3 regions of the Paenibacillus sp. NPDC056579 genome follow, and region 2 is predicted to be linked to each of the others. Evidence: riboswitches for the same ligand, from Rfam matches in the RefSeq annotation. Region 2 holds a riboswitch; each other region holds the start of a gene.
The links. Region 2 has a riboswitch for cyclic di-AMP ahead of ACFQ88_RS28115 (C40 family peptidase). Riboswitches for the same ligand answer to the same signal wherever they lie in the genome.
Positions count from the first base shown of each region.

Region 1: it holds a riboswitch for cyclic di-AMP, as region 2 does, so the genes downstream of both, ACFQ88_RS38120 (resuscitation-promoting factor) here and ACFQ88_RS28115 (C40 family peptidase) in region 2, are expected to answer to the same signal.
Region 3: it holds a riboswitch for cyclic di-AMP, as region 2 does, so the genes downstream of both, ACFQ88_RS09390 (C40 family peptidase) here and ACFQ88_RS28115 (C40 family peptidase) in region 2, are expected to answer to the same signal.

Region 1 is NZ_JBHTVD010000020.1:45,148-55,403, forward strand. Features, by position in the region: gene rsmA (16S rRNA (adenine(1518)-N(6)/adenine(1519)-N(6))-dimethyltransferase RsmA) at 13-915, opposite strand; gene rnmV (ribonuclease M5) at 922-1,467, opposite strand; gene ACFQ88_RS38120 (resuscitation-promoting factor) at 1,571-2,710, opposite strand; cyclic di-AMP (ydaO/yuaA leader) riboswitch at 2,996-3,191, opposite strand; gene ACFQ88_RS38125 (TatD family hydrolase) at 3,416-4,183, opposite strand; gene ACFQ88_RS38130 (HD domain-containing protein) at 4,236-5,513, opposite strand; gene ACFQ88_RS38135 (AbrB/MazE/SpoVT family DNA-binding domain-containing protein) at 5,872-6,126, shown strand; gene rsmI (16S rRNA (cytidine(1402)-2'-O)-methyltransferase) at 6,487-7,365, opposite strand; gene ACFQ88_RS38145 (tRNA1(Val) (adenine(37)-N6)-methyltransferase) at 7,381-8,151, opposite strand; gene yabA (DNA replication initiation control protein YabA) at 8,216-8,569, opposite strand; gene ACFQ88_RS38155 (PSP1 domain-containing protein) at 8,600-9,406, opposite strand; gene holB (DNA polymerase III subunit delta') at 9,409-10,256, opposite strand, start outside.
Region 2 is NZ_JBHTVD010000008.1:291,202-301,457, forward strand. Features, by position in the region: gene ACFQ88_RS28080 (SDR family oxidoreductase) at 1-295, opposite strand, end outside; gene ACFQ88_RS28085 (SRPBCC family protein) at 458-937, shown strand; gene ACFQ88_RS28090 (MarR family winged helix-turn-helix transcriptional regulator) at 1,036-1,479, shown strand; gene ACFQ88_RS28095 (NmrA family NAD(P)-binding protein) at 1,546-2,364, shown strand; gene ACFQ88_RS28100 (GNAT family N-acetyltransferase) at 2,433-3,590, opposite strand; gene ACFQ88_RS28105 (DUF975 family protein) at 3,994-4,611, shown strand; gene ACFQ88_RS28110 (methyl-accepting chemotaxis protein) at 4,720-6,825, opposite strand; gene ACFQ88_RS28115 (C40 family peptidase) at 7,187-7,654, opposite strand; cyclic di-AMP (ydaO/yuaA leader) riboswitch at 7,660-7,797, opposite strand; gene ACFQ88_RS28120 (hypothetical protein) at 8,200-9,012, opposite strand; gene ACFQ88_RS28125 (M1 family metallopeptidase) at 9,028-10,256, opposite strand, start outside.
Region 3 is NZ_JBHTVD010000002.1:424,616-434,871, forward strand. Features, by position in the region: gene ACFQ88_RS09370 (AraC family transcriptional regulator) at 1-944, shown strand, start outside; gene ACFQ88_RS09375 (NAD-dependent epimerase/dehydratase family protein) at 1,144-2,013, opposite strand; gene ACFQ88_RS09380 (aldo/keto reductase) at 2,061-3,041, opposite strand; gene ACFQ88_RS09385 (DUF441 domain-containing protein) at 3,266-3,715, shown strand; cyclic di-AMP (ydaO/yuaA leader) riboswitch at 3,792-3,944, shown strand; gene ACFQ88_RS09390 (C40 family peptidase) at 3,948-4,784, shown strand; partial or broken gene ACFQ88_RS09395 (fibronectin type III-like domain-contianing protein) at 5,064-5,357, shown strand; gene ACFQ88_RS09400 (hypothetical protein) at 5,445-5,681, shown strand; gene ACFQ88_RS09405 (PadR family transcriptional regulator) at 6,867-7,409, shown strand; gene ACFQ88_RS09410 (MFS transporter) at 7,412-8,578, shown strand; gene ACFQ88_RS09415 (SRPBCC domain-containing protein) at 8,813-9,268, shown strand; gene ACFQ88_RS09420 (helix-turn-helix domain-containing protein) at 9,303-10,109, opposite strand.

The sequences.
Region 1 (10,256 bases), on a different contig from region 2:
CTCTACGGCCTGCTAGGAGCGTCCGAGAGCCTCAGCCAGCACTTCGCTAAGCTTGGCATATTCCTCCATCGAGAGCGTCTCTCCGCGTCGCGAAGGCTCTATCCCCGCCTCCTGCAATATCGGCTCGAGCCGCCCCTTTGTCTCCTTGGTGAAAAACCGCGACGCCAGGTTATTGTAAATCGTCTTCCTGCGCTGAACGAAGGAGGACTGGATGACGTCGAAGAAGAACGCCTCGTCGCGCACCTCGACGGCCGGTTGTTCCCGCACCTTCAGCTTGATCACAGCGGAATCGACGTTCGGCTGCGGAATGAACACGGTGTGAGGCACGATCGTCACGATCTCCGGCTCGCAATAATACTGCACCGCGATGCTCAGGCTGCCATAATCTTTTCCGCCCGGCTTAGCCGACATCCGCTCGGCCACTTCCTTCTGGATCATAACGACGATATTCTCCAGCGGCAGCTTGTCCTCGAGCAGCTTCATAATAATCGGCGTCGTGATGTAATACGGCAGGTTCGCTACGACACTAACCTTATCCACGCCTGCAAAGTAATCCTGAAACAGCTGTTTCAGATCGACCTTCAGCACGTCTCCATGGACAACGCTTGCGTTGGGATACGCATGGAGCGTCTCCTCCAGCAGCGGCAGCAGCCGCTGATCGATCTCGACGGCGACGACGCGTCCGGCCAGCTTCGCCAGCTGCTGCGTTAAAGCCCCGATGCCCGGGCCGATCTCCAGCGCCCCCTTGGCGGCGTCAAGCCCCGCGGCAGAGACGATCTTATGCAGTATATTCGGGTCAATCAGAAAATTTTGACCCAAGCTTTTCTTCAGCGTGAAGCCGTGCCTCTGGAGAAGCTCTTTTGTCTTTTTGGGGGAGGCAATATCCTCCGTCAATCCTGGTTTTATCGTATCCATCGTTTCCTAGCCCTCTTTTTCCTCAAGTTGCTTCCACGCCTCGGCGAATTCCTCCCGCGAAATGCGGAACATCCGGCAGCGGTTATAAAATTGCTTTCCGTTACAATACCCGATCCCGAGCAGATTCCCCATTACCATCCGTCTCGCGGACGCCTGATTATGAACGATCAGCCCGGCGTTGATAAGGTCTTCCCACGTAATATCGGACTCCTCCGCCTCATAATCGGTGCGCACGTTTGCCAGCGCCTTGCGGATCACGTCCACGGACGCGTTCTCGACGCCGATATCGCCTTTGCTCGTCGCTTCCTCCTGCGTGATGAAAGCGTGCTTGCACCCTTTGACCTGAGCCGTAATGATTTTACGTATCCGCTCTCCCGCATGATCCGGATCGGTTAATATGATCACTCCCCGGCGCTGCTGCGCGAGGCGAATTCTTTTGATGACCTCTTTATTGATCGCCGACCCGCCGGTCTCGATCGTTTCGGCGTCTACCGCCCGTTTAATGGCTGTCGTATCGTCCTTGCCCTCAACGACAATAATTTCCTTTATCATCTTACAACCTTCTTTCTGGAAAGCCAACCACAGAAAAAAGAAGAGGTATCCCTCTTCTCATCCGTTACCCTATATATTATGAGTCTGCCCTAATTGCAGGTCCTTAGTCCGCCGTCGGCTTCTTCGGTCCAATGACATAGACCGTATACCCACGCTTCATGCCAAATTTGTTAGCATAAGAACCGCTGTCGAAATACACATCGATGACGTTGCCTTTCACGGCGCTGCCCGTATCCTCCGCTCTGCGGAAGCCAAGCCCATCGATATAAACCCACCAGCCCAGGGGAACCACTTTGGGATCCACTGCAATTGTTCGACCTTCCGTTACTCTCGTACCCGATGAAGTAATACCGAACTGCGGATGCTCCGCGCTTTTGCCCGTAGAAGCTACACTTGCCGTATATGCAGTCAAGGTCACGTTATTGATGACCTGCTTCACGCCAAAAGACACACCGCCTTTGGTTACTTCTTGAAGATTCGGCGATGACGCCGACAACACGACTACCGGATTTTTCGTCCCGATAGCGACCACTTTATTGACGCTTTCCGTTTGGACCTTCTCACCAACCACTTGCTCGGAGACCAAGACTCCATCTTCATAAACCTTTTCCGTAGTTTTGAGGACTACGCCCTCTTGCCCTTCTTGCACTATCTGTTCTTTGCCCTTTACCAGCTGCGGATCGTTCTTCTTCACTACGCTAAACGCTACTTTTTCCGAAACCTCTTCCATTTCTTTCTTGACCCGGACAATTTGAATCTCACCGCTCGGAGGCAGTTCGGCATCCAGCGACGGATTTACCTTATCCAGCTCCCCAACCGTGACGTTCAAATCTTTGAGAGCATCCCCTACCGTCGTGGCAACGGTATAATGCGTCTTCTGCTCGCCGTCAGCCGTAAGCTGAAGCGGCTTGGCATGCTCGATGGTGATCCGGTCACCGTTCTTCACCTTCGAATCCAGCGCTGCCGAGAGCCTATCGTGCTCTCCAACAGTAATCTTCTGCTCATCCAGTAAACGCTGCAGATCCCATTGCTTCGTATACACAACGGTTTCCTGTCCGTTCACAACTACGGATACCTTCTTGGTAGCCGTACCGTATAACATCATCAAAAACATGAAAGTCAAAGCGAATGAAATGAGTGCTGCTTTCGATATCAAACGCAAGTTTTCATGCTTCCATCGCAATGCGAAGGACATGCTGGATGATCGTCTTACATGGGTTTGCTCGTGTTGAATAGCTCCCACTTGTCGGTCCTCCTTCAAAGCCCCGCCGTCGAGTGTTTCGCATGATTTCATCTGACGCGACTATGGTTTAAGTTTTGCAATCTTTCGTTAATTCAACTAAGGGCTGCAACCTACGGGCCATATCGTTTCTTCCTGCGTGCGGCCAGCACCTCCCCGGTATTCGGTCGTTATGTTGTCGGATTCGTATCACAATGAACGGGAGAACATAAAAAAAGTCATCGGAAAGAGGACTCTTCCCGTGACTTTTCGTTATTTCATCAAAATGAAATAAAGCACACGACAATCGTTACCTCTCTCTTACGCTTACGAGGTTAGCTGACGGATTCGGACTTGAGAGTCGCCCTACTTGGTATCGGATTGTTAGCCGTTCATCCTCACCAAGACTCACCCCAGAAATTGTGACCTTAGTCTTATTGAAATTCGAGACAGGTCAGCTTACGGTTCCCCCGTTTCCCTTACGGAAACTCAGCGATAGTGGAAATCTGGTAATCGTATTAAGTTAATATTGAGTTTACGCTGTCGGATATAAAGTTGTAAAGTATACAAACTCGCCAAAAAAGGTCCGTTTTTGTTCAATTCAAACAAATTTTAGCAGTTTCAAAAAGAAAACCCTTATTTTTCTTGCACTGACTTACTGTTTTAACCAATTTTCTTTAATTATCACGATTTCGACGAAAAAAGGGCTGTCCTGACCCCCGGATTCCTCTACTCCAAACCGAATAATCTAACTGCATTTTTAGTAGTCGCGTGAGCCAGCTCCTCCAAGGTTAACCCTTTGATTTGAGCAGCGGTTTCTGCGACTAATTTCACATACGCAGTTTCATTTCTTTTGCCGCGATGAGGATGCGGAGTCAAATATGGAGCATCGGTTTCGACCAACAGCCGATCGAGAGGAACCTTTTCAAGCACTTCCTTCGGCTGTTTGGCGTTCTTGAAAGTAACCGGCCCGCCGAACGAGATGTAGAAGTTCATATCGAGACACATCTTCGCCGTCTCCCAGCTGCCCGAGAAGCAGTGCATGACGCCGCCGACCTCCGACGCCTTCTCCTCACGGAGAACACGGATAATATCTTGATGCGCGTCACGGTTATGGATAACGATCGGCATGTTCAATTTACGGGCCAGCCGAACCTGCTCGCGAAATACGCGGTCCTGCACGTCTTTGAATGACGTATCCCAGTAGTAATCCAGGCCGATCTCGCCGATAGCGACGACTTTGGGATGGGAGCATAGCTGCTCGATCCACTTCAGGTCCTCCGGCGTCATATCCTTGGCGTCTTGAGGATGCCAGCCCACGGTCGAATAAATGAAATCATATTGCTCTGCCAATGCGATCGAGGTGGGGATCGTTTCCCGGTTAAATCCGACATTGACGATTCGACTGATTCCGTTCTCTTGCGCGCGCCGGATGACCTCGTGTCGATCTTCATCGAATTGCGGTGCGTTTAAATGTGTGTGCGTATCGGTCAGCATATGTAAACAAAGTCTCCTTTATTGAAGTCTGTATGGATGAGGCTGCTGCGCTTTATTCTACGCCAAGCAGCTTCCGGTGCTCCGGCTTAAGGTCAGCCCTGAGCAGCTCCTCCGGGAAATAAAGATGGTATTTCCCCATGTGGATGCCGCTGATTGAACGGACAATTTCCGACTTGCGCGAAATTTCTGTCAGCCCTTCTTTATGGTCCAGCAGCAAAATCGGCAATTTTTCGTCATGCTCGCCCGGACGATACACATCATACGAAAGATCCGAAGGGAAATCAATTTCGAGATAAAACGCAGGATCGATTCCGAGAGCCGTCATCGCATCACGAAGCTGCTCGATCAGCTGTACATCAATCCGCTCCAGCGTGACATATTTGAACAGCCTGCGGTTTAAGAAACGGGAGCACAGGTCGGACAATATCGGATCGGCTTCGCCGGACCATTGCATCAGCACGGTCTGCATGAACGCTTCGTCGAGCAGCAGGTACTCCTCTACGGTCAGCGTACGACGGAACAAGCTTAACAGCGGCTGCAGCATAAACGAGAAGGCGTAGTTTTCTTCATATAACTGTTTCGCTCTTTGAAAAATATTATGCAAAATCACTTCGGCGCTGCGGGTAACCGGGTGGAAGTAGACCTGCCAGTACATTTGGTAACGGGACATCAAGTAGTCCTCCACCGCGTGCATGCCGCTTTCCTTGACGACAATGTGCCCTTGGAACGGACGCATCACCCGCAATATACGCTCGAGGTCGAAGGTGCCGTAATTGACCCCGGTGAAATAAGCATCGCGCAGTAAGTAATCCATCCGATCCGCATCCAGTTGGCTGGACACGAGACTGATGACGATTTCCTGATTGTAGGTTTTGGCGATGACACCGGCCACCTTCTGCGGAAATGACGGGGATACCTGCTTCAGCACGCGGTTCACTTCCGTGTCTCCCAGAACGATCCGGCAAGACCATTCCTCGTGGTTCGTGCCGAACGTTTTTTCGATGGAATGGGAAAACGGTCCGTGCCCGACGTCATGCAGCAGCGCTGCACACAAGCTGAGCAGCCGCTCGTCGCTCGGCCAATCCTCGTAGCCGTTGCGTTCGAACTGCGAGATGATTTTGCGGGTGACTTCGTAGACGCCCAAGGAATGGGAGAACCGGCTGTGCTCGGCTCCATGAAAGGTCAAAAAGCACGTACCCAGCTGCCGGATGCGGCGCAGGCGCTGAAATTCTTTGGTATTAATCAAGTCCCATACGGTCTGATCCTGCACGTAGATGTATTTATGCACAGGGTCTTTGAAAACTTTTTCTTCGCGCAATGGATTCGACATGTCGGTTCCCCCTTAGCCTGGTTGCATTCGACAAAATAAATGAGACGGAAAATCCGTAGATTTGTCGAATATTGTCGTAATCAACTTCCAAATGTGAACATTATATGACTTGAAATTATTTCTTGGACATGCAATATATTCATATTACTACGATTCCCATTTAGTTAAAAGCCTTTGTTTTTTGAGGTTTTTCACTTGTTTAATAAATTAAATTTTGTACAAGAAGGGTTTCATTCCAATTTTTAACGGGTAAAAATCAAAAATGATAGTTGACTATTTTGGGAATGGTTGGTATCATAAACCTTAAGAAGAATGTCGAATCATGACGATTAATTTATTGAGAGGGGACTTATCATATATGATGAAATCTACTGGTATTGTTAGAAAGGTCGACGAGTTGGGACGTGTCGTTATTCCGATCGAGCTTCGCAGAACGCTGGGCATCGGCGAGAAGGACGCTTTGGAAATTTATGTGGACGGCGAGCGCATCATGTTGAAGAAATATGAACCTGCTTGTATTTTCTGTGGAAACGCTGAAAACGTGTCCTACTTCAAAGGAAAAATTGTTTGTCACGAATGTTTATCCGAAATGCCAATACCTGTGACAAAATAAAAAAAATAGGTTATAATAAGGATAGCACTTCTTACTAAGGTAATTCTAACCTTTTTCATATCTCCTCTATTCCCCAATTCATGATTTTTTATGAAATTGGGGATTTTTTTTGGGGTGGGGATGGAGTTTGAACATTACCGGGTTAGGGAGAAGGAATGTACCTCCGGCCGCTGTTTAAGATGGATTCTTATTATTCAGTTTTAAGGTTATAATCCATCTTAAAAGGCGGCTCGTGAACTCTCCGGTTCATTTCCTTACTCCCTTTTTTGCAATGTTCAAACTCCATTTATATAGTAGAGCTAACAAACAAGCCGATCGAGCATAGCTTCGATCGGCCTTTTTCAAAGATATTGTAAAATTTTACTGCCGGTGAAGCAGATTATACAGCTCCCGCTTAGGCATCTGGCGATCGGCGGCGGCCCGCTTGATCGCTTCCTTGCGGTCGACGCCCTGCGTCGTATAATGCTCCACATGCTCCTCCAGGCTGAAGGCTTCCCACCATGCGGCGGAATCCCCGCTCTCGGAAGCCGTGCTGCCCTCTACGACGATGACATACTCGCCTTGCGGCGGCACTTCCTTCAGCAGGTCGAGGCATTCCTGAATCGTACCTCTCGCCGCTTCCTCGTACTTCTTCGTCAGCTCGCGCATGAGACACATTTGCCGCTCCGGGTTCCACACCTCCAGCATCGCCTCGAGCGTCTTGACGATCCGATGCGGAGACTCGTAGAACAGCAGCGTCTCTTTGACCGGCTGCAGCGCTTGCAGCTCCTGCATTAGGGGCTTTTTGTCGCGCGGCAGAAAGCCGGCGAACGTGAAGCGGTCGGTAGGCAGGCCGGACACGATCAGCGCCGACAAGGCCGCATTCGCGCCCGGAATCGGAATGACGTCGATGCCTGCAGCGATTGCCTGCCGGACCAGGTCCGCACCGGGATCGCATATAGCCGGTAATCCCGCGTCGCTTACCAGCGCAATGTCATCGCCGGACTGAAGAATCCGGATGAGCTCCGGACCGCTGGCGTGCTTGTTGTGCTCATGATAGCTGACAAGGCGCGTCGATATGTCGAAGTGCGTCAGCAGCTTGCGCGTTTGCCGTGTATCCTCCGCCGCGATCCATTGCACTTCTTTCAGGATTCGGACCGCGCGAAACGTCATATCCTCCAAATTGCCGATGGGCGTGCCGACCAAATACAGCTTACCGGCCGCCTCTTCGTTTTGCTGATAGCTTTTTTGAATGTTCAAGTGATGGTTCCCCCGTTAGGTAACGGTTGGCTCGATAAGCTGGTCTCGTTTGCCGTAATAAATCTCCATCAGCTCATCGCAATATTCCGTTTTATTTTTGTAAACGATAAGCGGCGGAAGCGTTCGCAGCTCCGGCTTCCCGTCTTTCAGCGCTTCCACCAGCACCATGTTCGCTTCCTCCCCTGCCCGGGGATGCACGAACCGGATTCGCTTCGGCTCCAACTTATATTGACGCATCGTACAAAAGATTTCAACCAGCCGGCTCGGACGATGCACCATAGCCACTCTGCCTCCGCTTCGCACAAGCCGGCTGCTTGTCCTTACTACATCCTCAAGCGTGCAGAACACTTCATGACGGGCCGCAGCCACGTGCTCGTTTACATTTTGCTCGCCGTTAGGAACCGGGAGGTAAGGGGGATTGACCGTCACCACATCGAACGTACCGTTACCGAGCTCGGTGTGAATATTCCGCAAGTCGCCATGCACGATACGAATTTGCTCCTCCATGTCATTGATTCGAACATTGCGGTCCGCCATATCGGCAAGCCGGTCCTGTATCTCCACACCGACGATAGAAGCCTTCGTCCGCGTGCTCAGAAGCAGCGGAATGACTCCATTGCCCGTGCACAGATCCACGACACGCCCCCTGGGCGGTACATAGCTGAATCTTCCCAGCAGTACGGCATCCATCGAGAAGCTGAACACCTCGTCGCTTTGGATAATTTTCAGATCGTTGGTCAGTAAATCATCGATTCTTTCATTAATATGAACGTCTACTTTTCCCATAGATGAACGATTCCTCTTTCTTCAAAAAAAACCGTAGAGAAGCTGGCTCCCTACGGCGGTTTCCTTATTTATTTAAAAACGACAAGCAGAACAGACAATCGCCTTCCGTCCGCAAATGACCGTAATAGACATTACAGATGTGGAAGCCCTCATGGTACAGTCGGGCCAAATTATCGTAGCCTTCCCCTGTAAGCTCCTTGGCCTGTGCGGCGGTGACATGAATTTTGGGCACGACCGCAACCGGCGGCTCGGCATCCTTCTTCAACAGCTTGCGCAGCTGCTGATTCTCAATGCTTAACCGGTTATTTTCTTCCAGCAGCTCGATGATCTGCTTCTTCATCAGTCCGAGCTCCGAGTATAGGGTACCCATTTGTTCTTCCATTTGCTCAATCTGAACAAAAATGTCTCTTTTATCCACACATTCACCTCAAGAAAGCTGGAACCACCGTTAAAACTGCCGCTCCGCCACATCGTCAAAGGATAGCTCCATGACTTTACCGAGCTCATAAATCTGCACTTTTACGGTACGCTCGTTAATATTTAACGATACCACGCGGCCATCTCCTAATGAAGTAATCACATCGTTGCCTACACGCGGTACATCATCCTTGGCACTTTCGTAGTTATCATGCTCATATTTCAAACAGCACATTAACCGGCCGCACAGCCCGGAAATTTTCGTTGGATTCAAAGACAGGTTCTGATCCTTCGCCATCTTGATCGAGACCGGCTCGAAATCGCCCAGGAAGGAGGAACAGCACAGGATCCTTCCGCAAGGACCGATACCGCCCAGCATCTTGGCTTCATCGCGAACCCCGATTTGTCTCAACTCGATTCTCGTCCGGAACACGCCGGCCAAGTCCTTCACCAGCTCGCGGAAGTCGACTCTTCCTTCGGCTGTAAAGTAGAAGATGATCTTGTTGCGATCAAATGTATATTCAACGTCGACCAGCTTCATTTTGAGCTGGTGATCTCTAATTTTGTCCTGACAAATAGCAAAAGCGTTCTTTGCTGCGGATTTATTATCCTCTACCAGCTGTGCATCCGTCTGATCCGCAATCCGGATCACTTTCTTCAACGGCAGGACGACATCGGATTCCTGAACCACGCGTCTGCCGATAACTACTTTTCCGTACTCTATTCCCCGAGCGGTTTCGACAATAACCGAGCACTCTTTATCGACAGGCAAATCAATCGGGTCGAAATAATATATTTTACCGGCCTTCTTAAAACGAACGCCAACTACCGAGTACAAATCTACACCCCCTTCAGCTGCATTAACATTTTCTCCAGCACCAGCTGCGGGTTGGCATGAAAGCGAAGCCTTTTCTGCTGTTCGACCGCCTGCTCCAAGCACCGCACCCAGTGCTTCATATCGTAAGACAAGGCCAGTCCGCCCATCCAATCGGTTTGATCGGCATAAACCAGATCCGTACGATTGCCGAGATGAAGCTGCACCATGTCCTTTAGCCACAAAATGAGCAAATCCATAAACAGAGGTAGCTGATCCGAAAGCTCCGACTTGGCCAGCTTTTGCTGAGCCGTCAGCAGTGCCGTGGGCAAACGGGACATACTCTCCTTTGTTAATTGTATCACTAGATTTCTGATTTCTGCAAACCCATTTCCTTGCATCATCTGCCGAGCCGCATCCGGACCCGCCGCTAACCGCACGGCCGCCTGGATCAGAACGGAAGGCTGCCCCTCCTCCTGCAGCATGGAAACCATCCGGTCCCGGCTCATTGGGGCGAACGGAATCCATTGCGACCTGGAGCGAATCGTCGGCAGCAGGGCTTGTCCGTTATCGGAAATCAATATAGCGACGACCCGCGAAGTAGGCTCCTCCAAAAATTTGAGCAGGCTGTTCGCCGCCTGCACCGTCATTTTATCCGCATCTTCGAGAATGTACATTTTGGGCCCGGAGGCGGAGGCACGGTACGAAAATTGCTTCTGCAGCTCACGGATTTGCTCGATTTTGATAGAGGCGCCGTCGGGACGGATCCAGTGCAGGTCCGGGTGGTTGCCGTGCTCTACTTTACGGCAGTTGAGACACTCGCCGCAGGCGTCGTCAGGCAGCACCTCGCAGTACAGCGCTTGCGCGAAAGCAA
Region 2 (10,256 bases):
CGGCATTGTTGACAATGATATCGAGACGGTTGCTTCCGGTATGCTCCAGCAGCGATGCATCCAAGGCTTCGAACAGTGTGTGAATGCCTTCAATCGATGATAAGTCGGCGCCGACCGCAAAGGCCGTCCCTCCTCCGGCTCGGATTTCCCGAACCGTGTCTTCTGCGGCAGCAGCGTTACTGCCGTAATGGACTGCAACAACGGCGCCGTCCTTAGCCAACCGCAGCGCGATGCTGCGACCGATTCCGCGACTTGCTCCTGTAACCAATGCAGATTTACTCATTAGCTTCTTCATGGTTTCATCTCCCTGTTTTGGATTCTTATTTGTTATAACACAGGGCAGGTTTTGTGATGTTGCGCTCTCATTTTTATTCCTCCACCGGCTATGATAAAATGGGGCTAAGCCGAATGGCATAAGCATGGAAAACTCGTACGCTCACAATGAGGAGGAATTGCTTTGATAGCGGAAATACTACGGCAAGGCAGCGGCGGCACCGCCCGGTTCGAGAGGCATCTGAAGCACCCGGTAGACAGTGTCTGGGCTTATTTGACGGAGAATGATAAGCTGGCATCGTGGTTCCCTGAGCTTCGGGTGGACAGCCTCCGTGAAGGCGGAGTCATCCTATTCGACATGCAAAACGGTACGTACGAAACCATGACCATTCTGGATATGGTCCCGCACGCTGTATTGGAATACACATGGGATAAGGACAAAGTGCGTTTCGAGCTGTCTCCCGAGCAGGACGGCACTCGTCTCGTTCTGATCGAAACGATATCGGAATGGACGGATCATACGCCGAGAGATTTGGCCGGCTGGCATGTGTGCCTGGACGTGATCGAGGCGCTGCTGGACGGCAGGACGATAGAGTCGCGTAAAGACCGGTGGAATATATGGTATAAGCAATATGTTGAGGCAGGGGAGCGGGCGAGAGGATAAAGTCGGCGCGGTCCTTCTCTCGAAAGATTCGTTGACACCGAACCTCTCTTGCGCTACAGTATATATAGTTAAGTATTTAACTAAAAGGGACGAAGACAATGACCGACATTCATAAATACGTGACCGAACAGCCGCTTGGAGTACAGACGTTCTTTGCCTTGGTAGATACGACGGCCCGGCTTATCGGTATCTCGGAGAAATATTGGAGCTCCAAAGGGTTGAACGGAGCGAGAATCCGCATGCTGGTAGAAATCGCGAAGGCGGGCGGTTCGATATTGCCTTCCATGCTGGCCGGCCGGATCGGCGTGACGAAGGCCAATATTAGCGTTCTGCTCGTTCCTCTGGAGCAGCACGGCTACATTCGATGCACCAGTCATCCGGAAGACGGGCGCAAAAGAATGATCGTGCTGACGCCGGAAGGAGAGGGCTTGCTGTGGGAGTTCATGCCGGGGAACCGGGCGGTCATTGCCGAACAATTGGATAAATTGAACGAATCGGAGATGCGGCAGCTGATAACGCTACTGGAAAAATTGCAAGGGTAGCGGCAAGCCGCTTTTTTTTGAGTATTTAGTTAAATGTTTAACTAAATGAAAAAAGGGGAAATGGGAATGAGTATTGTGATGACAGGCGCTACAGGCAGTCTGGGAAAAATCATTCTCCGGCAGCTGCTGTACAGGAAGCGGCCGGAGAACATCATTGTCAGTGTGCGGAAGCCGGAGGCGGCTGAAGCTCTGAAAGGGCAGGGCGTGGATGTACGGTACGGCGACTATGAGGATAAAGCATCGCTTGTCGGCTCGTTTCGGGGAGCGAGCAAGCTGCTGCTGATCTCGTCCCCTCATCCGGACGATTCCGTCCGTCTCCGGCACCATCTTTCGGCCCTAGATGCCGCCAAAGAAGCGGGAATCCGGCACATTATTTATACCAGCATCGCGTTTCTGGAGCAAGGACAGCTGCCGCTGCACCGGCTTCATTTGGATACGGAGAAGGAGATACGGGAATCCGGAATTCCGTTCACTTTTTTGCGGAACGGGTATTACATGGATATTCTCCGCTTCCTGGGCGTCCGAGAAGCGGCAGCCTCTGGCGTATTGCTCAGCCCGCCCGGAGATTGGTCCTTCAACACGACGGCCCGGGAAGACCTCGCTCTCGCCGCTGCTGCCGTCCTGACGGAGGAAGGCCCCACACACACGGGCCGGACCTACGAGCTGACGGCCTCGCGCACGTGGAGTCTGTCCGACCTGGCCCGCGCGATTGCGGAAGCGACCGGAAGGCGGGTCGTGCACCGCACCGATCCGGCAGCGCACAATCCGATCTACGGGCTGCTGCCCTTATCGGAGATGGGCAAGGTGTCGCCGGATCTGGAACGGCTGGCGGGACGGCCTCTACGCTCCCTGCAGGAAGAGGTGCGCAGCCTTCTGAACGGCTGACGGCGGCCTGTTTAAGCAGCAATCGCCGCCAAGACGGGCCGTGCTGCTCATGCAGCACAGGCGCGCGCTCATTCTGCGCCGCCTAACATACGGGCGATACTTTCGCTGTCCGTCTCTCTATACACGAAGGGGTGGTAATGAGGCTGGCCGTGATGGCGCCATCCTTTATCCACCGCTTGTTTATAGTAGTGACGGGCCTGCTTGACATCGCCGGTCTTGTAAAACATGCAGGCGGCATTCCAGTACAACGCCGCGTCCCCGCTCCAGTCCCAGCCCTGATCGAGCGCCTGCGCATAGCTCCAGGCTGCGCGGGCGTAATCTTTATGCACGCCGTAGCTCGCATCGCCCAGCATATAATGGTGGCCGTTCACAAGCAGATTGTTGAGCGGATGGCACCATCCGAACAGGACAGGGAAGTCCGCAGCCAGCCGGAATCCGGCCGACAAGGCTGTTTTCCTAGACCCGATATTGCTGGACCAGCACTGCCAGCCGGCCCGCGTCATCCCCCGCAGCTTCGCAAGCGTCAGCGCTCCCGACGCTGTCTTGACCGCCCAGCCGCTTCTGCGGAAGCGTTCCTCCGTAAAAATGCCGAATTCGCATTCGGTTCCTACGACCCAATCGGTGAGGCACCAGCTTATGATCGTCCATCCCTCATCTGCAGGCTGCAGCGCGGCGCACCCGAAGCCTTGCTCAATGAAAGCGTCCAGTGACGGCCAGGCGCCGGCAATTTCACTTAGAACCTCGTCGAGCCCGGCAATATCCCGGCGCGCCAGGAAATCTCCGTCCACCGGGACCAGGGGAGCCTCCAGCGACGTACCGACATGCTCAAGAGTATGCGAGAACGTCATCCTTCCGCTCCGCATAGGCAGCAAATCGCGCATCATGACCGACAGAGCACCGGCCCATTCCTCATCGGACGGATAAAACAAAACGTAGTCCCTTCGTCCTCTGGCCGCAATCCGGGGCAGCAGCACCTTCGGCAGCAGGCCGTTCATTTGTTCGAAAAACGGGGTATTGTCCGCCCTGCCGCCAACGAACAAGCCTTGGGGATTCATCATGACGGCGGACGAGCCATCCGGCGAGAGGAAGATGCTGCCGGGCAGTACTCCCGTTATGACGCCCTGTATAGAAATGTGATGCTCGAGCCCGCCGAACAGACCGGCCGCTTTACCGAACTGGCTCGGTTCCAGCTCCAATGCGTGGTTCATGTTATTTTCATTATTCATGTCGTATGGATATCCTCCCATAAGTTCTTATGAGAGACGGTAATCCGGTTAGAGGACGCAGCCTCTCATAAGCGTTTCGAATTGTTGATGCTGTAAGACCAAAACATCATCACTCCTTTGTGTTCATATTGGGAATGGACTGCCGCGTATTAGCGTGAGCCATGTTCTCCCACCTCCATTATGGGAATCAGGCGGCCTCCGGCGAAAGGTTTTGTTTGTATATAACGAATCTATCCGGATATTCACCTAAAATTTAGGAGTATCGTAAGATATATACGACTATTTTCCTAGAAAAAAATGACAGGAGACCCATAGGAACAACATTTTCCTTCTGATAAATTAATGGAAGTTTGATGAAATTTGACATCGTTTTACATTTTTTTAACAAAGGGAGAGGCGTTATATGTTAACCAATGCGGATATTCGCAGAATGGCAAGAGAAAGCTTGAGAGGAAATTGGGTACAAGCAATAGTGGCTTGTATTATTTTTAACGTAGTATTGTTAGTGGTGAATCTGATCCCCAACGTAGGACCTTTTCTGCAGCTTATTATCGGCGGCCCGCTGCTATTCGGCATTTACTTGTATTTCATTACCCTCATTCGCGGAGGGAAACCGGCACTGGCGGATGTGTTCAGCGGGTTTCCGTACTTTGTGAGCACGTTTTTGCTATATTTGGTCATGTCCATCTTCATTATGCTGTGGACGCTGCTGCTTATTGTTCCAGGCGTGATCGCTACGCTCAAATATTCCCAAGCGTTCTTCATCATGAACGATAATCCGGAGATTGGGGCCATGGAAGCGATTCGTCAAAGCAAGGAAATGATGGAGGGGCATAAGACAAGGCTGTTCATGCTGTACTTGAGCTTTATCGGCTGGATGCTGCTGTGCGTGGTGACGGCAGGAATTGCTTTGATTTGGGTAGGCCCGTACTTGTATGCCGCTATGGCTGCGTTCTACCACGATTTGAAGCACCGCAAGGACATGTACGCTACTACCGATTTCAACAGCATTCCGGTGTAAAAAAAGCAACCGCCGGCTTCCTTGGCGCCCGCTGACCTGGAACCTTATCCATTCTATTGCGATAAAAAGAAACGCCCCTTGTCCATGGACGAAGGGGCGTTCGTTCGTTTACACCTTGAAGTGGGCGAGCTGGTCGAGCAGCTCCTGCACCATCGAGCTGAGCGCCGATGCCGACGACGATATTTCCTGCATCGAGGCGAGCTGTTCCTCGGAGGCGGCGGCGACGCCTTGCGAGTTGAGCGAGGCTTCCTTCGCGATCAGCGCGAGCTGCTCCACCGTAGCCGTCACCTGCTGGGAACTGGCCGACATTTGCTCGGCCGCTGCAGACACTTCCTGGATCTGGTCGTTAACCTGCATCATTTCCTCCATAATGGAAGCGAAGCGGGCGCCGCTTTCCGTTACGGTAATGACGCCTTTTTCGACCTCCGCCGTGCCTTGATCCATCGCTGCGACGGCTTGGGCCGTATCGGAGCGAATCTCGTCGATCAGCCCGGCGATTTGCTCGGCGGCCGCACGCGATTGCTCCGCCAGCTTACGGACCTCGCCTGCGACAACGGCAAAGCCTTTGCCGTGCTCGCCGACCCGCGAGGCTTCGATCGCTGCATTCAAGGCGAGCAGGTTTGTTTGAGTGCTGATGCCGGATATCAAGCCGATAATGCTGCCGATCTCCTCGGAGCGCTGTCCGAGCCGCCGAATGGCTTCTTGCGACTGACTGACGGTAGCCCGCACGACAGTCATCTGCCGCACGGCATCCTGAATCTGGGCGTTGCCGGCTTCGGTCAGCTTCCCGGCGTCATGAGCCGATTCCGTCACAACCTGCGCCGATTCGGCGATGCGCTGAATGCCGACCGCCATCTCCGTCATCGCTCTGGAGGAATCGAGAGCATGCGTCTCCTGCGATTCCGCGCCGATCGCTACCTGCTGCACCGAATCCGCAATCGTCTCCGCCGCCCGGCTGGTCTGCTCGGCGCCGGCGGTCAGCTGCTGCGAAGTGGCTCCGACCGACATCGCAAGGTCGGAGACGAGCTGCAGCATCGCTCGCAATTTGGCGATCATGGTGTTGAAATGCTTGGCCATCGTGCCGAATTCGTCGTTGCTGTTCACTTCCATGGACGAGCGGAAATCGCCCTCGGACAGCTTTAGCAGCAGCTCGGACATCGCTTTTACGCGCCGTACGATGACACGGTGAATGACGAGGGTCAACAGTCCCCCAATAATCAGCATGGCTGCAACGGCAATAGTAATGGAACCGATCATGCTCTCGTTATAGCTTTGCAGTACCGTCGCTTCCGGCACTACCGTTTCCGTATACCATACATCCGAGCTCCCCGGCAGCTGCAGAGGTTCAAAAATGCGTATGACGGATTGTCCCGAGGTGTTCGCCGAGTAATGCTTGAAGACGCCGGCTTTGACGCCGTCCCAGATCGCCTGCTTTTCAGGCCGGTCGGTATACGGGGCCGACACCAGCTCGGGCAAATTGCCTTGTGCGGCGTACACGCCTTTCGCGGACACGATGGATACATAGCCGCCCAGCGGCTTTTCCTTCTCGGCTTTTTTCTGCAGGTCGGCCAGTGACAGGTCGGCCCCGACAATCCCGAGGAAGGTGCCCTGCTTGTCTACGACTGGCAGGATTAAGGAAGTCATAAGCACAGCTTTGCCATTCACATTATAGGAGTAAGGTTCGAGCAGAGTCAGCTTCTTGGAGCGTTTGGCCAGTAAATAATAATTGCCTGCGCCTTCGACCTCGTAATGGTGGAGAGCTTCGACGATGATTTTGCCTTCGCTTCTGACTGCATAAGGGATAAAGCGGCCCGTGGCGTCGTCGTGCGGAGTTTTATTGATATGCTGCTTGTCGTTATTATCAAAAGCGTTCGGTTCCCATAACGTATAGAGGCCCATAATATCGGGCTCGTGCTCCAGCAGGTTTTGCAGCATTTGGATCACATCGTCCCGCGACAGCTTTTTCGTTTCACGGGCATTCAGCAAGGCATCGGATGTGGTAGAGAGGGTGGACTCCAGACCGACCAGCTGATCGCGGAACGACTGGCTGAAATGCTTGCCGGCCACCTCAGCCTCAAGCTCTCCCTTGCCGAGGCTGACGCTGCGCAGCTGATTCAAATTCATAAAGATCAGGCCGGCAAAAGTCAGCAGCAGGACGAGCCCGAACGTCAAGCTTAGTTTGCGGGATAATGCAAGATTGCGATACCAGGCCATAGCTAATCATTCTCCTCTGTATATCAAATGATGATCATATGCATGATATCGACATTTTTGAAATGATTCTTTATACCTATTGCCACAACTCGAATCGGATAGCTCTGCTTTGAAAAAAAGAGGGGGAAGGGCGAATGCAGGCGGACCTTCCGTCTGCAAGTCATTGCGGCGTATCAATAGGGGGATGCAACCCGGCGCTCCTTGCTGCAAAAAAGGTTCAAGCTGCAACCTTCGGGGTAAAAACATCGTATAGAAGCATATAGAAAAAGAAAGAGCTCTACAGGCTGGTCCGGCGCTAGGGGCGCTAACGGATGCAGACGCTATAGAGCTATAAGAAAGAAACTTCCTCTGAATCGTTCTACTAGATGTCCGTCATCAGAGTCTGGTACTGCTCATCCGACAGGATGCGTTTTGCGGTGACAAAGCGCTTGGTGTAATAGGAGTCGCTAAGCTTTGTTACCGTAACGCCTTTGTTAGTGGCGGAGTGATAGAACTTACCGTCACCGACATAAATACCTACATGAGAAATTCCTTTGCCATCTGTGTTGTAGAACACCAGATCGCCTGGACGAAGATCATCTAAGGCAACTGTTGTACCGAGTCCTGCTTGTCCTTTGGACGTATGAGGCAAGTCGATATCGAATTTTGCGAAGACGAAGGAAGTGTAGCCGGAGCAATCGAAGCCTTTTTTCGTCGTTCCCGCCCATTTGTACGGCGCTCCGAGCTCTTCATTCACGGCTTGACTTAGCGGCGTTTCCGCAAAAGCGCTTCCTACTTGAAAACTGCAAAACAGTGCCACAGATAAAGCAAAACCTACAAACTTCTTCAAAGGAAATAGTCCCCTTCCGGTGCCTACGAGGTTAGCTTAAGGGTTCGGTTGAAGGTTCCCTATGATCACTCTGTTGCGAGATCAATTCACCCGGGTTGTGGATCCCCCGTTTTCCTTGCGTGGAAATTCGGCAGTATGTATTGTTTTTTTTGATACGAATACTAGGATTCGATCAATTCCGCAATTTTCCTGCCGTTGTCACAAAATGTTCACAAATAATGCGTATATTTTTGAAACTTATTTGGAGATAACGTAAAATCCAGTATTTGTAAGCGATTTCCGTGTAGATGTCAGGCTGCGGGAATAACCGGTTTTTAGAGCGATTTCGACAAAATGATACGAGTTTCGATAAGTTTTCGACGTATGAAAACCCGGGCATGATCGCTGTCGAATGCATTTAGTGCTTTCGGCACTGGAATTAGCGGGAGGAGGCTGCAGGAACAGCCTGAACATTGCGGTCTTCGCCTGCGCAGGTAAGAGAACAGCGCAAAAAACCGTTCTTCACGAAAGGAAGAACGGTTTTTTCGTCCTGCTGGGCGAGCTCTTTAGTCGCTATGGGCGCTCCACAGCGCGTACTGGGCGGTAATCGCCCACATTTTGCAAAACATATGAACCAGCCGATACATCTGGTAGCCGAGCAGAGCGAGGAAGCCGGTCCAGATCATGGCGGAGGTCATGACGAGCGCTGAAATGATCAAGGTGACCAACAAGATGAAGATGGCAGTCAGAATGACCGGAATGACATTGCGGACCAGAAGCAGCAGGGAGGAGAGGTGCGATTTGCCGCCGGTTCTGCCGAACTGCAAATACATGAACACCGTCTGCAGCAAGAACACATATACCAGGTAGCCCGCGAGGTACATCATCACGTCTTTAGCCACGTCGGCCAAAGTAGCGTTCGTTCGGTACAGCTCGATTGCTTTCGGAATCAGCCAATACAGCGGAGACAGTGTTAGCAGCATTTGCAAGACATACAATCCGAAGAAAGGCAGAGCGAGCTCTCTCATTCCTTGAACGAAGCGGTAGCCTGCATTCATCTCCGTATGCTCCAGTGAGTAATAGACGCCCGCGTTCAGCAGCGGAGTCAGCAGCATTCTGGCGAGGAGGAGGCAGAGCCCCCACCAGGCGTAGGAATGAATGAGATCGGTTTTCATAATTTGAAACTGCGCTTCGATCCAGAACAGGTGGACGGCTTCACGGGACAGCTCTTGCGGGTAGCGGTGCAGCAGAGGCGAGACGATGGAGCGGATCAATTCGTATAGAGCAAGCCCCCACAGCAGATTGTAGATGAACAGCGTGCATACTACGAAAGGCTGATTCCAGGCGATAGTATAGCCGGTTTTTATCGTTTTCCACATCGTTACTTTCTCACCTCACCAAGCGACCCAGCCGAACAAGGTCTCCATAAATTTGACGACGCCCAAATTCCAGCGGATCGATAATCGGGTGTCTACATTCGATTTCATGAAGCTGTTAATCCGTTTGTTCTCCAGCACGATGGAATGCTGCGGATCGATGGCCGCATAGTCGAGAGGCGCCGTATGATTCAGCTTGAACTGCACGTCCGTATCGATGCCGTCCCACGTCTTATCGATCTGCGAGCCGTCGGCAAAATGGAACCGGATCGGAACCGTATGGTACGTTCCGCCGAATTTTTGAATGCGGACGGTATTCTCGTACATCGGCTGTCCCTCGTGCGTAACTTCCTTGATCTGAATGCCTGTCACGGCATAGTCGACCATGAGCCCCCCGTAAATATATTGATCGAAGAACTCCTTCCAGCTAGCCTTGGTCGTATCCTCCAGAACCTTTTGAAAGTCCGATGTCGTAGGGTGCTTGAACTTCCAGCGCTGGAAGTACGTCTTCATAACGCGGTCCATCGTATCTCTGCCGATTTGCGATTCGATGGACTTCAGCACGAGCTTGGCGCGTGTATACACGTTCTCCGCGTATTGGCCGTGGCTTCCGTAGCTCCAGGAATTTTGCTTCAGCGCCTCCGGCGCGGTGATGTAGCTCGATTCGACCATCAGGTTCGGCTTGACCCCGTATTCGAGCTCCATCAGCTTATCTTCGGCATAGGAGGTAAAGCCCTCGTCAAGCCACGCCTCCTCGAACTCGTTGCTCGCCACCATGCCGTACCAGAATTGATGGCCGATTTCGTGCACGATGACTCTCTCGAGCTCCAGGTCCGGCTGATCTTCGGCTGCTCCCCAGCCGGTAATCAGCGTAGGATACTCCATTCCTCCGGCGCCGTTGCCGTTTTCCGGAGGGATGACGATGGACAAGGTGGAGTACGGGTAGGTGCCGTACCATTGCGAATAGCGGGCGAGCGCTTTTTTGGCGGCGGCCATATAGCGATTTTTCAAGCCCTCGTGCTTCGGATCGAGATACAGCTTGATCCGCACACCCGGAATTTGCGGTGTGGCGTAAGGCTCCTCATAGTAAATGAAGTTCGGGGAAGCCGCCCAGGCGAAATCATGCACATCGTCGGCATAAAATGCGTATGATTTCGTCTTGCCGTCATCTACGGGCGGCTTGGTCGGAAAGCCGGTTGCCGCCACGGTGTAGTTGTTAGGGACTTTAATGCGCACGTCGTAAATGC
Region 3 (10,256 bases), on a different contig from region 2:
GCAGCTATGCGTCGTTCGATGCCGCTCTATTGCAGGATGTGGAGGAACGTATTGCCGCAGAAGAGCTGGAACGGCTGATGATCGCTGCGGCAACCTTCACACAGGACGATCATTTCGGTCTGCACCAGGGACAGATCACGGAGTTCGCGGATATGGGAATTCTCGGCTATGTGATGATGCATTCTCAGACCATTGCCGACGCGCTGGCTGCTTACCAGCGGTATAACGTCATTTTGTGCAGCGGATTCAATCTGGATTGGAAAGTACGGGGAGATACGGCTCTTATCCGGATGTATGTTGAGCAGCCGGGACGAATGTCCCGTCATTGCGTGGAGGATATGGCAAGCTCGCTATATCAGCTGATGGGCAAGCTGAGCAATCGGCGTATTCCGCTGCAGGACATTCAGTTTGCACATGATGCGCCTGCAGATACGAATCCTTATATGGCCGTGTTCGGCACGGTTCCCCGATTTAGCGAGGAGGAGAATGTGCTGTATATGAGCAAGGACGTTCTGAACTATCCGGTGATGTATTCCGATTCGAAGCTTCTGAGAGTGTTCGAGACCATCGCGCAGGAAACGAGAGATGAACTGATGCAAGCCCATCTGTTCTCCGGGCAAGTAATTCAGTGGATGAAAACTTGTATTCCCTCCTTCTTCCCGACGCTGCAGCAGACGGCCGTATCGTTTCGCACAAGCGCCAGAACGCTGCAAAGCAAATTAAAGCTGGAAAACACCTCTTACAATGATCTGTCCGTCCGTGTACGCAAGGAGCTGGCCATAAGCTATTTGAAGAAGCTGGACTATTCGATAGGCGACATCGCTTATGCGCTGCATTTTTCAGAGCCGAGCGCATTTCAGAGCGCTTTTAAGAAATGGACGGGACAAACGCCGGGGCAGTACCGGGCTCAAATCAGAAGTAAGCCCTTTGAGGCGAAGCAATAAAACGGATCTGTAAAAGATATCCAAATTGATCGGCGTTGAAGCCTGAGGGTTTTGATTTTTTGGCCCGTATTGCCGGAACCGCTGTGGAACAATACATCATTTACGTCGACTTTCCGGCGTGAAAAACAAAGACTTCAGTCCGCTTGTTTCGGCAAGCGTTCTGAAGTCTTTTTATCACTATAGTTTATAAAATTCCGATCTACTGCTCCATAATCTTATACTGCTGCTCCCATCCAAGCAGCTCTTTGACCTTGACGTTGGACAGCAGGGATCGTCTGCCTTCCAACGGGAGGCGGATGTCCTTCACGCCGGGGAGGTAAGTATTCACCAGCTCCTGCGTAGGGAGGCTCGATGAGCTGTCGTCGGCAGCGAGAATAAGCGGCTGCGCACCGAGGCCGTCCTTCTCGATAGCAAGACGGCAGGCGGAGGCGACATCCCTTGCGTCGATGTAAGACCATAGGATGCGCTTACGGCTTTCGGGCTGATCGAAGCTTGCCTTGACGCCGGCGTACGTTTCCGGCACCAAGATGTTGCCGAGACGGAAGCTGACGACCTGCATCCCGGTGCGGCGATGGAACGCCTCCGCGGTCACCTCGTTGACGACCTTGGATAGGCCGTAACTATCCTCCGGCAGCTGCGGATGCGTTTCGTCCACAGGCAAATAGCTTGGCTCGAAAAACTCGCTGGCAAAGCAGATGCCGTAAGACGATTCGCTGGAGGCGAGTACGACTTTGCCGATCTGCAAATTGGCGGCTGCCTCCAATATGTTGTAGGTGCTCATCACATTGTTGCGGAAGCACACCTCGTTCGGATGCGTATAGGCCTGAGGGATGGCGGCGAAATGCACAATCCCTGCCGCCTCCTTGTGGTTTCTTGAAGAGAAGGGGGCCAATGCGTTGTGTACCTGTCCCAAATCGTTTAAATCGGTGATGATCGTCTGGCAGAGCGGCTCTTCAGGAGCTTTCACATCCAGATTAATCACTTCATAGCCGTGATCTATGAAATGCTTAACAATCCACCGTCCGGCTTTGCCGCTGCCGCCCGTAATGATGATGCGTTGCTTGCTCATGCTGTTCCTCCTTAGAATTGTCCGGTGTAGGGATCCGTATTAAGCCATTACCAGGCGTACGCTCTTGGCGCATCGCCTCCGGGACCCGGGAAAATCTCGTACAGACGCTTCAGCACATCTTCGCTCAGCTGAATGTCCACGACGCGGAGCGTGTCCTGGAATTGCTCCAGCGTACGCGGTCCGATGATCGGCGCGGTCATCGCAGGATGAACCAGCGTCCAAGCCAGGGCTACGTTGGCCTCGCTTTCGCCAAGCTCCCTGCACAGCTTGCTAAACGATTCCAGCTGCCCGCGGCGGGCTTCTGCGCGAGACTGATTGCGGGCGCTGCGTGAGCCGGCCGCCGGATTCAGCGCGTTGCCTCCGAGCAATCCGCCGTCCAGCGGGCTCCATGCAATGACGCCGATGCCGAATTCCTCGGCTGCCGGCAGCACCTCAAGCTCGGGCAGTCTGCACAGCAGGCTGTACTTGTGCTGCTCCGACACAAGTCCCAGGAAGTGGCGGTTTTTGGCCTCGTATTGGGCCTTGACCAAGTCCCGTCCCGCGAAGTTGCTTGCGCCGACATAGCCGATTTTGCCTTGATGAATATGTACCAGGAACGCTTCCCACAGCTCTTCCCAGGCGACATTCCGGTCGACGTGGTGCATTTGGTACAGCTCGATATGATCGGTTTGCAGCCGCTTAAGCGATGCTTCGAGATGGCGGCGAATTTTATAGGCAGAGAGACCTCGGCCTGCGTTAGGTCCATCGTTCGGATCTTCCATGTCTCCATATACTTTGGTAGCCAATACAACCTTCTCCCGGCGTCCGCCGCCTTGGGCGAACCAGCGTCCGATGATTTCCTCGGTTCTGCCTCTTGAACCTACGCCGCCGTATACATTGGCCGTATCAAAAAATTGCACTCCTGCATCCACCGCAGCGTCCATGATCCGGAACGCTTCCGCTTCTTCCGTATCGACACCGAAATTCATAGTTCCGAGACAAAGCCTGCTCACCTTTAATCCGGAACGTCCCAAATAAGTGTACTCCATTACAAATACCTCCTTATTTTAGAAAAATGCGGTTACTGACAACCCCATCATAACGCTCCTTGTCTGTTTTTAACAGTACGCAATAATAGGTGAGATAGGCAACAGAGAGGAATTAAGTTACCTCCAAGTAAGTGGGTGACTTAGTCCTATGTGCCTCTGTATTTTCGCGTCCGAATCGTGTATGATGAGAAAGATTGTCGATTCCCGTACCCTAAGGAGATGTTATGTCTCAGATTGATATGCCTTCCGTCGTGCTTTTAATTTTTGCGGCCCTCGGGATTTTAAGCAGCAATAATTCCATTACGGTTGCGGTCGTGTTCTTACTGCTGCTGCGTGTCATGAATTTGCATCAGGCGTTCCCATGGATCGAAAAATACGGGTTGACTATTGGCATCGCCGTGCTGACGATAGGGATCATGGCCCCGCTGGCCAGCGGCAAAATTTCGGTGCAAACGCTGTATGAAACGTTTTTTCACTGGAAATCCCTCATTGCGGTTGCAGTAGGCGTGCTGGTGGCATATTTGGGCGGCCGCGGCGCCATACTGATGACGAATCAGCCGACGGTTGTCACCGGGATTTTGCTCGGGACGATTCTCGGTGTGGCTTTCTTGAAGGGGGTTCCTGTCGGCCCCTTGATCGCAGCGGGGATTTTATCGTTGCTTTTCGGAAAATAAATGCAATAAAGCGCTCTCTTACCCTCACAACAGAGAATGGGGCAACGAACCATGTAGAAGTGTAACAGAGCAGCGTTCAAAAAAAATGCCGAATCGACGCAGCACAAGTGCTCGTACGGGGGACTTCTTTATTTGGGGTGAATAGTTGCTTGGCCCAGTGCCTAAGCAAGTAGGGGAAACCTCTTCCCTAACCCGTCAACTAACCTCGGAGGCTCATAGGAGGACATTGGTTTTGAAATGGATTGGTAAAGCGTTTGTTTTCTCATGCGCATTTCTTTCGTGCGCGCTATTTTCTGCCGTACATGCCGATGCGGCTCCGCAGGACAGCGTGAAGATTCAGGTCAACGACAAGCTGGTCGATTTTCCCGAAGCAAAGCCTGTCGTCGATGCCAGCTCGCAGCTGCAAGTCCCGTTTCGCCCTTTGATGGAGAACCTTGGCTATCAGGTGGATTGGGCCATGGACGGAAAAGAAGTTAAAGTGTCGATGAAAAAAGGCGATAAGACGCTATCGCTAAAGACGGGAGATTCCTTCGTCGTTCTCGACGGGAAGAAAGTGAATACAAGTTCCATGATCGGCATGGCGCAGGGCAGCGTCTATATTCCGCTTCGGTTCGTCTCGGAAACGCTGGGCAACCTTGTCCAATGGGACCAGGACAATCAACTCGCCATCGTGGGCGATGACGGCAAATATCATGCGCCGGCTTGGTACAAGCCCAAAACGAACGCCATGCTGGATTTCGCCAAAGGCTATCTGGGCACCCGATATGTCTGGGGAGGCGAAACACCGGGAGGGTTCGACTGCTCGGGATTCGTAAGATTCGTGTTCGCGCAAACGCGGGGAATCGATCTTCCGCGAACTTCTACGGAAATCTTCTACACCGCGGGCACAGCTGTTGCGGTTCCGCAGCCGGGGGATCTCGTTTACTTTGATAAATCAGGTCCTGCGCACATCGGAATTTATCTGGGCAACGGACAGTTTATCTCCGCTACTTCGTCCCATGGCGTCCGCATCGATTCCATCTACAGCTCTTACTGGAGCTCCAGGTACATTGGTGCTAAAAGCATATAATGCATACAAGCAGGCTGCTGCGGCGGCCTGTTTTTTTTATATTCGGGCTCCACGCAAAGTATATGATGACTTCGAAGCCAAAGCTCCGCTTTGTGAGGTTATTACCACATAGCCGTGCGATCGAAACACCTCTTGCACCCAAGGGGTGTTTTTTGCTGTATAGCTTTCTTCATGCAGGCAACTCTAGAGCTATGGGTGGACTCCATTCAAGAAGCGATTATGGTCGCGCTGCCGATGATTTTTATCGGCTCACTCATTACGCTTAATTTTATTCCGGGAATGCCCGATTTGACGCCTAAGGCGGTACAGCAGCCTGACGGACAGGTGAAGGTTACATGCAGCATCGAAAATACGGGAAGCATGTACGGGCAAGAAGTGGTGCAGCTGTATGTGCACGATGAAGAGTGCAAGTGGGTGCGTCCGGAGAAGGAGCTGAAGGCGTTCGCCAAGCTCGGGCTTCAACCGGGAGAGAAGCGGTAAGTAGGCTTCCTGCTGGAGGAGAGGGATTTCTCCTATTACAACACCAAATATAACAAATGGGTTGCGGAAAGCGGCTATTTCCAAATCGCCGTCGGCAGCTCGTCGAGAGACATTCGCATTCGTGAGCGGCTGCATTGCGATTTCGGAAGGGAAGAGGTATCCTTCCATAAGTTCAGTTTATTGGGCGACTGGCTGAGCCACCCGAAAGCAAAGATCGTTCTTGAAGGCTGCTTCGAGGACATGAACCGCCACATCAGTAACAAAATCCGCCTGGACGACGAGTTCGTCGGCTTCTGGGGTGATTTCCCGGCCATTAAGGTCATTCAAATGTTCGGGCAAGCCTGGTTCAAGGACCGGTCCCCGGATCTGGTCATAGAGCAGCTCATTGAGCAGTTTAACCGCGGGCAGCAGGCTTAACGAAATACCATTTTAAGGTCGCGTACAAACCGGTTCCGGTTTTGCGCGGCTTTTTTACCCCGCGCGTGATGTGCGGGTTTAAACGAAGACCCGGCCGTTGGCCGGGTTTTTGCTATTGATAAACCCATTTTGCTCGAAAATGTATAGCGGGGAGGTCGATATCTTCGTGAGGAGCAGCGATAACGATCTATGGTTTTTTGAAAGTACGGTTGGAAAGCGACAAATGAACCATGCTCCGGAGGAAGTATCTCATCGCGATACCACTGTCACTACATTCCAGCTTCATGGGTTTTCGTTTTGCTAACCCCATTTCGTTAGTAAGCTCAGCTGTTGAGGATTGTCCTCTGTTGAGTTGTTGCGGACCTAGAGTCCGTTATTTTATCAAAAATGGCTCTATTATCAGGGTGATCGGACAACAGATCCTTTATTTTGCCAAAATACACCTTGTTTGGTGGGGAAATATCCAAATAACGGATTCACTGTCCGATCGTACTCCAAAAGCAGCAGCTTTTCAGGAAATAACGGATTTCCTGTCCGATAGCCTGCCCACAGCGCATCGATAGGCGGGGACGTGCCTGCCTCCATGACAGTTTCCTCGGATTTCTTCCCGGACACTAGTCCAATAGAGCTTGCCAAGAACCCATACTATCGAAAATTGCGCAGCGCAGGGGCAACCCGGTAGGGTGCCCTCCAGCTGTCATTGTTTTCGGAAAATACTTTATTTACCGCTATTTTAGCGGAAGTGTTCTGAAAACAAAGCGGTCGCTAACACTCGTACAGGAGGTACCCTACCTTCCCGCTTCAGCATTTTCAGAAAACCAGGTTTCTCAACGGCATTTCCCGGCCATTGGCCGGGTTTTTCTTTAACTCGATACCGATGAACGCGGTCGCTATCATGGAAGGCGTCGATAAATGGTTTTCTCACCGCGCCAGAATTTATCAACTTCCGAAGTAATCGGATGCAAATTGTATTGGCGATAAATCCTACCATGCATATGACGCGAGTTTAGCTAAAGCAAAACTTTAGGCCGCTCCTCTTTGAAAGACCGCGCATAGGTTTTCTCATCCATAGGAAAATTTCTTTTCCCCGATAGCAGCTTTGCCGTTGACACTTATGTCGGATCGACATATAATTTTTTATATCGATTAGATATATCGATACGACATAATTGTTGGAGGCTCATGATGTACGAATTGTTTGTGCTGGGCGAATTGATGACTGGCGAGAAGCACGGCTACATGCTGCAGGAGATATTGAAGAACGCCGCCGGACCCGGCCGGCACATCAGCTCGGGAACCTTGTACCCGCTGCTGTCGAGGCTGGTGGAGAGCGGTCTGATCCATCTTCGCCATGAGGAGGAATCGGAAGGAGGGAGACTTCGTAAGGTTTATGCGCTGACGGAAACCGGGCGCGAGCGGTTTCAACGGCTGATGGAGCAGCCGCTTGATTACAACGCAGATACGGAGAGGCTGGTTCATTTTAAAATGGTGTATTTCCAGTATGTGGCCAAGGAAGTGCGGCTTGACTGCCTGGAGCAGTATTTGCACTACTTGCAGACGACTAGGAGATACGTCCTTAACTTCGAATCGCAGCTCCTTGCGCAAAAGCCGAGTCCGGAGAAGCAGCGCATTCAGCTGCTTAGAGTGTTCGATCACAGAAAGCATGTCGGCGCGGCCGATATCGAGTGGGTGACGAAGGAAATCGCCCGAATCCAAGAGGAGGAATGACCGTGGAGCGTCTTTGGACCAAGCCTTACATTCAGATGATGGTTGCCATGTTATTCTTGTTTACCGCCTTGTATTTACTGCTTCCGACTTTGCCTTTGTTCATTAAACAGCTGGGAGGAAGCGAATCGCAGGTTGGGCTGGCGGCGGGGGCGTTCACATTGGCCGCTGTCGTCTTTCGCCCTCTGGTTGGAGGGCTGGTCGATCGATATGGCAGAAGGCCGTTTATTTTGTGGGGGCTGCTTTTCTTCGTCTTATCGATGTATCTGTACGATTGGATTGCCGGTATCGCGATTCTGATGCTGCTGCGGGTGCTGCACGGCGTGAGCTGGGCTTTTTCCACAACGGCCGTCAGTACATCGATTGCGGACATCATTCCGTCCAGCCGGCGGGGAGAGGGCATGGGTTGGTTTGGCATGGCTATGACGGTAGCGATGGCAATCGGCCCCATGCTTGGAATATGGGTGATGGAGCACCTTTCCTTTCAAAGCCTGTTTCTTCTGGCTACCGCATTGGCCGCGGCGTCCTTGCTGCTGGCCTACCCGATTCGAATCCCCTTTCAGCCCAAAGACGGTCCACGGCGCATTCAATGGTTTGAAACATCGGTTGCGCCCGTGACAGCCGCCTGTTTTTTCCTGGCTGTTGTGTATGGCGGAATTACGACTTTCGTGCCTCTATTCTCAGAGACGATCAAGGTAAACCCGGGTACCTTTTTCCTTGTGTACGCCATTATGCTGACGTTGATCCGACCTGTCGCAGGCAAGCTCTCGGACCGCTATGGCGCAGTGTGGGTCATTGTGCCTTCGCTTGCCGTCACGGCTTGCGCTTTGCTCCTGTTAAGCGTCACTGACAGCTTGCTTGGAGTCGTTGCTGCAGCGGTGCTGTACGGGATCGGCTTCGGCTCGGCACAGCCTGCCCTTCAAGCGACGAACCTGCTGCTGTCCCATCCGGACCGCAAAGGGGTGGCGACAGCCTCCTTCATGACCGCGTTCGATCTCGGCATTGGGTTAGGGTCCATCGTTCTCGGCTGGGTTTCCCAATACACCGGTTACCCGATGTTATTTATGGCAAGCGCCGTCTCCGTCGGCATTTCGCTGCTTGTGTTTATCGTCTTCGTAAGACGGGCGCTGTTGCAGCATCGGACGCCTGGGCAGGAGCAGGTCGCCCGGTGATTTTGGCCAGCGGAATGTAACGGGAGTCAAATCGACGGATGAATAGGAATGAGGCCGTCGTTCGGTAGCACCGCCCTAACCGGCGCGAAGCATTTGCTTGATATTCTCCTGATTGGCGTGTTTTTACAAGAATCATAGCGATAGCCATGCTATAGTTTCTGTGTAATTAACGTTAAGAGCTTGCGTTTTCGAAACGGAAAGCTGGGCTCTGTCATTTTAGGAGGGATATCAGAGATGACTGCAAAGCTGGAGTATGTATTCTACATCGGGACGAAGCCGGAGGAAGTGTGGGAGGTTCTATTTCATCCGGAAAAATCGTTCCAGGCGTTTCTGGGCGGAGTGATCCGTTCAAGCTGCCGGGTGGGCGACGATATCGAATTTGTCGGTCCCGGCGCCGATGGTGAGCAAACCGTTCATATTTACGGTAAAGTGCTGGAGTACGAGCCTTATCGGATTCTCAGCTATACGGACCATCCCGGACCGTCCCATTATCTGCAGCATGCCGAGATGGAAAGCCGTGTCAGGCTTACTCTCGAGCCCGTTGGTTCATGCACCAAGCTGCATCTTGTTAACGATCAATGGACGGATGACAACCCGCTTTTTGCCAAAACCGAGCAGTATTGGTGGATGATTCTAAGCAACATCAAATCGATAGCAGAAACGGGAAGACCCCTCGATTTCGGTTTTTAACCAACGGGAGGGCGTGGCCGGCTCCTAAAAGGACTTATTCCGGCGGGAGCTCGGTCATACGGGCATACTGCTTGGGCGGTTTGCCGACCGCTGCTTTGAAATCCTTGCTGAAATGTGCTTGGTCTGTATAGCCGAGCTCCGCCGCCAACTGGGCGATATCTGTCCCGGCCTCGATCAGCTCGCCCGCTTCGTGCATCCGGTAGCGCTGGATCACCCACTTGGGGCTTACGCCGACGTATTGATGGAACAATCGCTGCAGCGTCCTTGTAGTCACGCCGAATCGCTCGACGACCTGCTCGACCTTGATGAGACTCCGGTCATGAATAATCGCCTCGATCACATCGTTCAGCCAATCGACCTTATTGTCGCGCTCCGGCATTCTCGTGCGCAGCAGCCGCTCTACGAGCCCGATTCTTTGCTCCTTGTCTTCTTGCGCAAAGAGCTCCCGCTCGAATTGACGGGGCTCTATCGGAAAATAATCGGAGACGTCAGCGATGCGGTTGGTCAGTGCCGCCACCGGCGCTTGGAAGTAGCAGTGAAACGCACCCGGTCTGAACAGTACGCCTACAATTTCGCCTTGCTCCTGAAGAATGTAGGCGGATTTTTTATTTTCGATGCCGTTAATTCGGGAATGTCCCCGCTGGAACACTACGTTGACCCCCGGGTGCTGCAAAACCTCCTGGCAGTGTGGGGCTTGTCCGCGCAAATCCCAATCGACGAGCCAGTAATGCTGGATAAAAAAGGCGAGATCCGCGGAGGGCTTATGCCGGGAGATGGAAAATTTCGTTTTGCCGGTCTCATATTGCAGAATGCCTCTATTCGGATTGCGTTTCGCGTTCATGTGCAGCACCGTCCCTTGCGTCAGGGTTTGTTATCCTACCATTGTAGCAAAAATATGCGGCGTCAGCCCGCTTATAGATGGAGTCATCGGGTATTACGGTTCCCGCATCCGTTAATGAATCCTCAGCTAAAAAAACGTTCCATGAAG